DNA from 2 places in the Streptomyces sp. NPDC050418 genome. Region 1 is predicted to be linked to the other one. Evidence: riboswitches for the same ligand, from Rfam matches in the RefSeq annotation. Region 1 holds a riboswitch; the other holds the start of a gene.
What was found. A riboswitch is a leader RNA that binds a small molecule or an ion and turns the genes downstream of it on or off. The one in region 1 is predicted to bind glycine.
Positions count from the first base shown of each region.

Region 2: linked by a shared signal. The riboswitch ahead of gcvP (aminomethyl-transferring glycine dehydrogenase) and the one ahead of gcvT (glycine cleavage system aminomethyltransferase GcvT) in region 1 are both predicted to bind glycine.

Region 1 covers NZ_JBITIG010000013.1:80,801-85,893, reverse strand. Annotated here, with positions in the region: gene glyA (serine hydroxymethyltransferase) at 1-529, opposite strand, end outside; gene gcvH (glycine cleavage system protein GcvH) at 543-920, opposite strand; gene gcvT (glycine cleavage system aminomethyltransferase GcvT) at 995-2,110, opposite strand; glycine riboswitch at 2,262-2,356, opposite strand; gene ACIBI4_RS28655 (AAA family ATPase) at 2,605-3,285, shown strand; gene ACIBI4_RS28650 (enhanced serine sensitivity protein SseB) at 3,355-4,131, shown strand; gene ACIBI4_RS28645 (enhanced serine sensitivity protein SseB C-terminal domain-containing protein) at 4,322-5,089, shown strand.
Region 2 covers NZ_JBITIG010000002.1:646,965-652,057, reverse strand. Annotated here, with positions in the region: gene ACIBI4_RS07285 (bifunctional nuclease family protein) at 1-18, shown strand, start outside; gene ACIBI4_RS07280 (MerR family transcriptional regulator) at 191-835, shown strand; partial or broken gene ACIBI4_RS07275 (DNA polymerase IV) at 893-2,467, shown strand; gene ACIBI4_RS07270 (PRC-barrel domain-containing protein) at 2,389-2,760, opposite strand; glycine riboswitch at 2,920-3,027, shown strand; gene gcvP (aminomethyl-transferring glycine dehydrogenase) at 3,221-5,093, shown strand, end outside.

The DNA of each region.
Region 1 (5,093 bases):
ACGCCGACCAGCCGGCGATGATCACCTTCGGGCGGTGCTCCTTGGCGAGGCGCTCGACCTCGGCCATGTCCACCAGGCCGGCGTCGTCCACGTGGTACGGGACCACGTTGAACTGCTTGCCGGAGAAGTTCAGGCGCATGCCGTGGGTCAGGTGACCGCCGTGCGCGAGGTCAAGGCCCAGGATCGTGTCGCCGGGCGAGGCGATCGCGAAGAGCGCGGCCTGGTTGGCCGAGGCGCCCGAGTGCGGCTGGACGTTGGCGTACTCGGCGCCGAACAGCTCCTTCACACGGTCGATCGCGATCTGCTCGGCGACGTCCACGTGCTCGCAGCCGCCGTAGTAGCGGCGGCCCGGGTAGCCCTCGGCGTACTTGTTGGTGAGGACCGAGCCCTGCGCCTCCATGACCGCGACCGGAGCGAAGTTCTCCGAGGCGATCATCTCGAGCGTGGACTGCTGGCGCTTCAGCTCGGCGTCGACCGCGGCGGCGATGTCCGGGTCGAGCTCATGCAGCGAGGTGTTGAGAGAGGACATGAAAGTACGGGCCTCAGCTTCCGGAGAACGCGGTGTACTCGTCGGCGGACATCAGACCGTCCTGCTCGGCCTCGACGCGCACCTTGAACAGCCAGCCGCCCTCGAACGGGGCCGAGTTCACGAGCGACGGGTCGTCCACGACGTCCTGGTTGGCCTCGACGACCTCACCGGTGACCGGGGCGTACAGCTCGGAGACCGACTTCGTCGACTCCAGCTCGCCACAGGACTCACCGGCGGTCACCGTGTCGCCGACCTCGGGGAGCTGCACGAAGACCACGTCGCCGAGCGCGTTGGCCGCGTGCTCCGTGATGCCGACCGTCGAGACGCCGTCCGCGGCGGCCGACAGCCACTCGTGCTCCTTGCTGTACCGCAGTTCCTTGGGGTTGCTCATGGCCTGAATTCTCCTGTACGCGGGGGAGTGGTGCGGGATGAGGGGTGACGAAGGGTGATGCGGCCCGGCGAGGGCTACTTCTGGCGCTTGTAGAACGGCAGCGCGACGACCTCGTACGGCTCGTGCGTGCCGCGGATGTCCACGCCCACACCCTTTGTACCGGCCTCGGCGTGCGCGGCGTCGACGTACGCCATCGCGATCGGCTTGCCGAGCGTCGGCGACGGGGCGCCGGAGGTGACCGAACCGATGACCTCGCCGTCGGCGACGACCTGCATCTCGGCGCGCGGGACGCGGCGGCCCTCGGCGATCAGGCCGACGAGCTTGCGCGGCGGGTTCTGCTCGGCGCGCTCGGCGGCGGCGGCCAGCGCCTCGCGGCCCACGAAGTCGCCGTCCTTCTCGAACTTGACGACCCGGCCCAGACCGGCGTCGAACGGCGTCAGCGAGGTGCTCAGCTCATGCCCGTACAGCGGCATGCCGGCCTCCAGACGCAACGTGTCACGGCAGGACAGACCGGCCGGGACCAGGCCGTACTCCTGGCCCGCCTCGGTGAGCGCCTGCCAGACCGTCTCGGCGTGCTCGGGCTTGAGGAAGAGCTCGAAGCCGTCCTCGCCCGTGTAGCCGGTGCGGGCGATCAGCGCGGGCACACCGGCGACCGTGCCGGGCAGACCGGCGTAGTACTTCAGGCCGTCCAGGTCGGCGTCGGTGACGGCCTTGAGGATGGCGGGGGAGTGCGGGCCCTGCACGGCGAGCAGCGCGTAGGCGTCGCGGTCGTCGCGGACGACGGCGTCGAAACCGGCCTGGCGCTCGGTCAGCGCGTCGAGCACGACCTGCGCGTTCGAGGCGTTGGCGACGACCATGTACTCCTGGTCGGCGAGGCGGTAGACGATCAGGTCGTCGAGGATGCCGCCGTCGGCCCGGCAGATCATGGTGTAGCGGGCGCGGCCGACACCGACCGTGCCCATGTTGCCGACCAGCGCGTAGTCGAGCAGCTTGGCGGCCTCGGGGCCGGTGACGGCGATCTCGCCCATGTGCGAGAGGTCGAAAAGACCGGCCTTGGTGCGGACGGCGTTGTGCTCGTCGCGCTCACTGGCGTACCGCAGCGGCATGTCCCAGCCGGCGAAGTCGGTCATCGTGGCGCCGAGCGAACGGTGCAGGGCGTCGAGTGCGGTCAGACGGGGGGCGTTGCTCATCTTCAAGGGCTCCCAGGGCATGACTGGTGAGGTCGTTCCTCCCCATCTGTCATAAACCTGAGAGGTTCACCACGCCCACACGTAGTACGGGATGTGGCTTGCACCTTGGGTGGAGCCGCACGTCACACGACGGCTCGCTTTTCAGAGTTGCCTCGTCCGCGCGGTACGGGGCCTGAGAGATTCAAGGGAGGGACTTGCTCCTTCGGCGCCCGGACCTGGGGTCCGGGACTCTCCCGCGCGGGTTCGAACGGCCGGTATGCAGTTGGCGCGCACATCATTGCACGTCCTCGGGAACCCGTCGCCCGGGGTGCGCCGGCAGAAACCGGCGGGAACCGGGCAGGCGAAAACCAGGTCCCCGTGAATTACCGACTCTTTACACTCGGGAGGGCAAAGTGCGAGGACGGTCTCCCGGTCACGGAGCACAGGAAGCGGCAGCGGAAGAAGAGGCGGAGCCCCACAGGAGGCCAGTCCCCGGTCCATCGAGGGGGAGGACGATCACAGTGCAGCACTCAGGCGCCGGCGCCTACGTCACGAACGGCGCGGCCGCCGTGCCCACACAGGCAGGGCCGAGGCGCCGCCTCACGGCGGTGCGCGACACCGGGCCGTCCGTGGTCCGCGACCTGCGCGGCAGGACCGGGCCCGACCGGCTGCTCTTCGCCCCCGGCGACCTCGTGGTCGTCTCCGGACTGCCCGGCAGCGGCAAGACCACCCTGATCCAGCGCGCGGTGCGCGCCCCCCGGCTCGACTCGCAGGACTCCCGCGACCGCTGGGCCGCCTTCATGCCGAGCTTCCTGCCGTACGCGCTCTACCGCCCCCTCGTCCGCGTCGCGCACTACGCGCGGCTGCGCCGCACGCTGCGCTCGGGCGCCGAGGTCGTGGTGCACGACTGCGGGACGCAGGCCTGGGTCCGCCGCTGGCTGGCCCGCGAGGCCCGCCGCCGCGGCAGCTCCCTGCATCTGCTGCTGCTCGACGTCGACCCGTCAACCGCCCTGGCCGGCCAGCGCGACCGCGGCCGCGGGGTGTCCCGGTACGCGTTCAGCCGGCACCGCGGCGCGGTCGGCCGCCTGGTCCGCGACGCGGAACGCGGCCTCCTGCCCGCGGGCTGCGCTTCGGCGGTCCTGCTCGACCGCGAGACGGCCGCCGCACTGCGGGTCCTCGGCTTCCGTACGGCCTGAGGCTCGGCCTGGCCCTGCGCGAGCCCCGCGCTAGGGTCGAGCCGCACATATCGAGAGGTGGGGCGCCAGATGGACGGTCCGGGGCAGGGCGAGATGTACGCGCAGGCGCAGGGCTGGCCCGCCAACGAGCTCGAGGAGGTCCTCGCGGCCTCGCTCGGCGCGGGCCCCGCCGCGGGCGCCCGCATCCTGGAGGTCCTCGGCCGCAGCTTCATCTGGGTCCCGCTCCCCAACGGCGGCGGCCGCGGCAGCCAGAACCTCGATGTGCCCACGCTCGAGCTCGACGGCCAGGCGTACGTCCCCGTCTTCAGCTCGCAGCAGCAGCTGACCCAGGTCACCGGACCCGCGATGTCCTTCACCGTCGCCCCCGCCGTCGACTTCGCCCGCGGCCTGCCGCCGCAGGCGGGCATCGTCGTGAACCCCGACGGCGCCGTCGGCATCCCGCTCCCGCCGCCCGCCGTCGCCGAGCTGTGCCGCGCGGGCCGCACCCCGCTCGACGGACCGGCCGCCGGCGGCCGCGTCCGCCTCTACGAGCCGGACTGGCAGGAGGACCCGGTCGACTTCCTGCGCGCGGCCGCCGAGGAGTTCGAGGCCATCGGCATCGTGCTCGTCGCCCGCCGCTGCCTCGCCGCGATCGAGACCGCCGACCCGGTGCTCTTCATCGGCGTCGAGCTGTCCCAGTGGGAGGGCGCCGGACGCAACCTCCCCATGGACGCGCTCGGCCGCGCGCTTGGCCGGATCACACCGCCCTGGCCGGTCAACCTGGTCCTCCTCGACGTGGCCCAGGACCCGGTCGGAGACTGGATGTCCGCGAAGGTCCGCCCGTTCTACCGCCGGGAGCACGCGTAGCCCGCGCGTGATACCGCATACACCCCGCGCCGCGCGAAATTCGTCACGGGGAGCGTCAAGTCGGTGTCAGAAGCGCCGCATAAGCTGGTTACATAGCCCGGGCCGGAACGTCGCGGTGTTGACGGACGTGACGGTGCGGGGCGTAGGGCTGCAACATCTTGAAAAAAGCGGGGCGAAGGGGCGGTCAAGAGTGAGTGCGTCGGGCACGGCTGCGGCCGGGCAGGTCGAGCACATGCTGCGCCAGGTGACACCCGGGCGGTACGACGCGTACGAGGCGCTGCTCCAGGCCGTCACGGACGGCCGGATCTGGATGCTGCTCTGGCACGGCCAGGCCGGCTCGCCCGACGCCCAGTACGGGAACATGGAGATCGACGGGTTCTCGTACGCCCCCTGCGTCACCTCCGCGCAGGAGCTCGCCGCCTCCGGCTGGAACAGGGCGCACGAGGTCGTCTCCGGTCTCGATGTCGCGCACACCCTCTACCCCGACCACTACGGCCTGTGGCTCAACCCGCACGCCCCCGGCGGCGGTGTCGGTGTCCCGTGGCTGGATCTGCGCCGGATCGCCACCGGCCTCGCGAAGGTGCCGGCCGGGCCGCTGCGGCTGACCGAACCGACGCTGGACATCGCGCAGTTCTACGCCCAGCTCAGCCAGAACGCCCACCGCACCCCCGCCGTCCGCTCGCTGCGCCGCGCCTGGGTGCAGCCCGCGCTCGGCTCCCCGTATCTGGCGATCGGTCTGGATGTGTACGACACGTCCCCGGCCGCGGTCGACTCGGTGCGCGTGATGATGCAGCAGTCCATCGCCTCCGTCCCGGACGGTCTGCCGGTCTCGACGGTCGCGATGTCCGACACGTACGACCCGATCACGATGTGGCTGCGCGCCAACTCCCGTCCGTTCTACGACCGCGAGGCGCACGGTGGCGGCGCCGGCGGCTATGGGTATCCGCCTGCTGGCTGACCGT
Region 2 (5,093 bases), on a different contig from region 1:
GGGACCAACAGCCAGTAGCGCCGCCCGCTCCCGGGGCGACAGGTGGGCATTCGGCTAGCCTTTCCACGCGGTGAGGCGGGTCAAACCACACTTCGGGTGATTATCACTCGGCGTGCCGAGTGTGGCGTTCGTTGACGTGCTCCTGGGTACTGCCTACCGTCGAGAAGGCAGGTCAAGGACGGAGGCCGACGTGAGAAGCAGCGGCGACGGTACGGCTGGGGGAGCCCGCGGACGGAGTCCGGGGGAGAGCGGTCCGTACCCGCTCCACAGTGGCGCGGCCGGACATGCTCCCAAGCGGCCGGGAAACCCCGCCGTGGTGCGGGGCGGCGGTGACGAGACGGCCGAGCAGGTCGGTTACCGGGGGCCCACCGCTTGTGCGGCGGCCGGGATCACCTACCGGCAGCTGGACTACTGGGCCCGTACGGGCCTCGTCGAGCCGAGCGTGCGGTCCGCCTTCGGGTCCGGGACCCAGCGGCTCTACAGCTTCCGGGACGTCGTCGTCCTGAAGATCGTGAAGCGGTTCCTGGACACCGGCGTCTCGCTCCAGAACATCCGCGCCGCCGTGCAGCACCTGCGCGAGCGCGGCTTCGCCGATCTGGAACGTATGACCCTCATGAGCGACGGAGCGACGGTCTACGAGTGCACCTCGCCCGACGAGGTCGTGGATCTGCTCCAGGGCGGCCAGGGGATCTTCGGGATCGCCGTGGGTGTCGTCTGGCGCGATGTGGAGACGGCCCTCTCGCAGCTCCACGGGGAGCGTGTGGACACCGGGGAGACCCTCATCGGGCACAACCCCTCGGATGAGCTGGCGCGGCGCCGTAACCGCGCTGTGTGACGCGCGGCCCCGGTGGATCCGGGGCCGTTGTCAGTGCCGTAGGGCAGCATCGGACCTGTGAGATCCGCGCCCACCATCCTGCATCTCGACATGGATGCCTTCTACGCCTCGGCGGAGCAGGCAGCCAAGCCGAGTCTGCGCGGAAAAGCCGTGGTCGTGGGCGGGCTCGGGCCGCGCGGGGTGGTGGCCACCGCCTCGTACGAAGCCCGGCGGTTCGGGGTGCACTCGGCGATGCCGATCGGGCAGGCGCGGCGGCTCGCGCCGAACGCGGCGTATCTGGTGCCGCGCTTCGGTCTGTACCGGGACATCAGCCGGCAGGTCATGCGGTTGCTCGGCGAGCTGTCGCCGCTGGTGGAGCCGCTGAGCCTGGACGAGGCGTTCGTGGACCTGGAGGCGGGCGAGGTCGCCTGGGACACCGCGTCGGCGCTCGCCGTGGGCGAGAAGCTGCGGGCCGACATACGGACCGTCACCGGGCTGACCGGGTCGGTGGGGCTCGCCGCGTCGAAGATGCTCGCGAAGATCGCGTCCGAGGAGGCCAAGCCCGACGGGCTGCGGCTGATCACTCCCGGGACCGAGCGGGAACTGCTCGCGGACAAGTCCGTCCGGATCCTGCCGGGGGTCGGGCCCGCCACCGGTGACCACCTGCGGCGGGCCGGGATCACGACCGTGGGGGAGATCGCCGAGGCCGGTGAGGACGAGCTCGTACGGCTGCTGGGGAAGGCGCACGGCGGGCATCTGTACACGATGGCGCTCGCGGTGGACGAGCGGCCCGTGGTGGCCGAGCGGGAGACCAAGTCGGTGTCGGTCGAGGACACCTTCGACGTGGACATCCACGACCGTGTACGGGTGCGGTACGAGGTGGACCGGCTGGCCGAGCGCTGTGTGCAGCGGCTGCGGGCCGCCGGGCACTCGGGGCGGACCGTGGTGCTCAAGGTGCGGCGCTACGACTTCTCGACGCTCACCCGGTCCGAGACGCTGCGGGGGCCGACGGACGATCCGGCCGTGGTGCGCGAAGCGGCAGCCCGGCTGCTCGAAGCGGTGGACACGACGGGCGGGGTGCGGTTGCTCGGGGTCGGGGTGAGCGGGCTCGCCGACTACACGCAGGAGGACCTCTTCGCCCAGGCGCAGGCTGCCCAAGCGGAGGCGCAGGCTGCCGAGGCGGAGGCGCGGGCCGCCGAGGCGCGGGCGGGCGGCGAGGACGGGGTGGCCGAGGGGGCGGATCCCGGTCATGAAGGTGATGACGATCTGCCTTCGCCGTCCTCAACCGCATCGCCGTCTCCGCCCCCGGCCGGCGCGGAGCCCGTGGAGGCCGAGCCTGCCGAGCGGCGGTGGTACGCCGGGCACGATGTGCGGCATACGGAGTTCGGGCCCGGGTGGGTCCAGGGGAGTGGTCTGGGGCGGGTGACGGTGCGGTTCGAGACGCCGGACTCGGGGCCGGGACGGGTGAAGACGTTCCGGGTCGACGACCCCGATCTGGAGCCCGGGGAGCCGTTGCCGCTGGTGGATACGGGGGAGTAGCCGGGCGGGACGAGTGAGAAGCCGGGGTGCCGCGGTCAGGAGTCCTGGCCCGCGATGTGGCCGAAATTCTGGTCCTGCGGGGGATCGGTCGGGTCGGTGAGGGACAGACCGTAGTGGTGGTAGAGCTGCAGCTCCTGCTCCGGGGAGAGGTGGCGGCCCACGCCGAAGTCGGGGGCGTCCTTGATCAGGGCGCGCTCGTAGGGGACGTGGAGGGTGCCCTCGACCAGTTCGCTGGGTTCGAGAGGGACGAAGGCGTCCCGGCTGAACAGGCCCGTGCGTATCGCCGCCCACTCCGGGACGCCCGTCGCATCGTCGAGATAGACCTCGTCCACGGTGCCGAGCTTGGAGCCGTTGCGGTCGAAGGCCTTGCGGCCGATCAGGCTGCGCGGGTCGATGTCGGTCTGCACGGTGCCTCCACGTGGTTCGCAAAGCCGGTTCACAAAGTCATGCGGATTCCCTGTTTTCCTACGAAAAGCCACTTTCGGGTGCGTGGCCACTCGGAGGAGGAAGGGGCCGTACGCGCGGAATCGTGCCGTGTGCCCGCTGGTAGGCTGGCAGACGGCTGCTGACCCCGTGCGGGAGAGCTCTCCGAGTCCGGTGAACGTACTGGCAGGAGGCGCCGAAGGAGCAAATCCTCCCCGGAATCTCTCAGGCACCCGTACCGCACGGACGAGGTCACTCTGGAAAGCAGGGCGGACGTCGACGGCTTCCGCTCTCACCGACGGTGAAAGCCGGACCGAGGGCATCACGGAAACGTGTGCCGCGGGCCGGTGAAACTCTCAGGTTGAGATGACAGAGGGGGAGGCCGTCCGGGTACCCGCGCCGTGGTGCCCCTCGCAGGTCGCATACGACCAGGAGGCCTCCGTAATGACCGCCAACCGCATCCCGCTCCACGAGCTCGAGCGCGGCATCCCCTTCGAGCAGCGCCACATCGGCCCCGATGCCGAGGCCCGCGCCAAGATGCTCGCCCAGGTCGGCTATGGCTCGCTCGACGAGCTGACCGCGGCCGCGGTGCCGGACGTGATCAAGAGCGCCGAGGCGCTCGGGCTGCCCGAGGGGCGCACCGAGGCCGAGGTGCTCGCCGAACTGCGGACGCTCGCCGATCGCAACGAAGTGCTCGCGCCCATGATCGGTCTCGGCTACTACGGCACCTTCACGCCGCCGGTGATCCTGCGCAACGTCATGGAGAACCCGTCCTGGTACACGGCGTACACCCCGTACCAGCCGGAGATCTCGCAGGGGCGCCTGGAGGCGCTGCTCAACTTCCAGACCGTCGTCGCCGACCTGACCGGTCTGCCGACCTCCGGCGCCTCGCTGCTCGACGAGGGCACCGCCGCCGCCGAGGCCATGGCGCTCGCGCGCCGCGTCGGCAAGGTCAAGCAGGGCGTGTTCCTGGTCGACGCCGACGCGCTGCCGCAGACCATCGCCGTGATCGAGACGCGCGCAGAGCCGACCGGTGTCGAGGTCGTCGTCGCGGATCTGTCGCAGGGCATCCCCGCCGAGATCGCCGAGCGCGGTGTCTTCGGTGTGCTGCTGCAGTACCCGGGCGCCTCCGGCGCCGTGCGCGACCTCAAGCCCGTCATCGAGCAGGCGCACAAGCTCGGTGCGATCGTCACCGTCGCCGCCGATCTGCTCGCGCTCACGCTGCTCACCTCGCCCGGTGAGCTGGGCGCCGACATCGCCGTCGGTACGACGCAGCGCTTCGGTGTGCCGATGGGCTTCGGCGGTCCGCACGCCGGCTACATGGCGGTCCGCGAGAAGTTCGCGCGCAGCCTGCCCGGCCGCCTCGTCGGTGTCTCCGTCGACGCCGACGGCAACAAGGCGTACCGCCTCGCGCTGCAGACCCGTGAGCAGCACATCCGCCGTGAGAAGGCGACCAGCAACATCTGCACCGCGCAGGTGCTGCTCGCCGTCATGGCCGGTATGTACGCGGTGTACCACGGCCCGCAGGGCCTCGCGGACATCGCCCGCCGCACGCACCGTTACGCTTCGATCCTCGCCGAGGGCCTGAAGGCCGGTGGCGTCGAGGTCGTGCACGGTTCGTTCTTCGACACCCTCACCGTGCGCGTCCCGGGCAAGGCCGCCGAGGTCGTGTCCGCCGCGCGCGAGGGCGGGGTCAACCTGCACCTGGTCGACGGCGACCACGTCGCGCTGTCCTGTGACGAGACCACCACCCGTACGCAGCTGGCCGCCGTCTGGTCCGCGTTCGGTGTCAGCGGTGACATCGAGGCCCTGGACGCCGCCGCCGGTGAGGCGCTGCCCGCCGGGCTGCTGCGCTCCGACGAGTACCTGACGCACCCGGTCTTCCACGAGCACCGCTCCGAGACCGCGATGCTGCGCTACCTGCGCAAGCTCTCGGACAAGGACTACGCGCTCGACCGCGGCATGATCCCGCTCGGCTCCTGCACCATGAAGCTGAACGCGACCACCGAGATGGAGCCGGTCACCTGGCCCGAGTTCGGCCAGTTGCACCCCTTCGTGCCGGCCGAGCAGGCGCAGGGCTACCTCACGCTCATCCGGTCGCTCGAGGAGCAGCTCGCCGAGGTCACCGGCTACGACAAGGTCTCGCTGCAGCCCAACGCCGGTTCGCAGGGTGAGCTCGCCGGTCTGCTCGCGGTCCGCGGCTACCACCGCGCCAACGGCGACGACCAGCGCACCATCTGCCTCATCCCGTCCTCCGCGCACGGCACCAACGCCGCCAGCGCCGTGATGGCCGGCATGAAGGTCGTGGTCGTGAAGA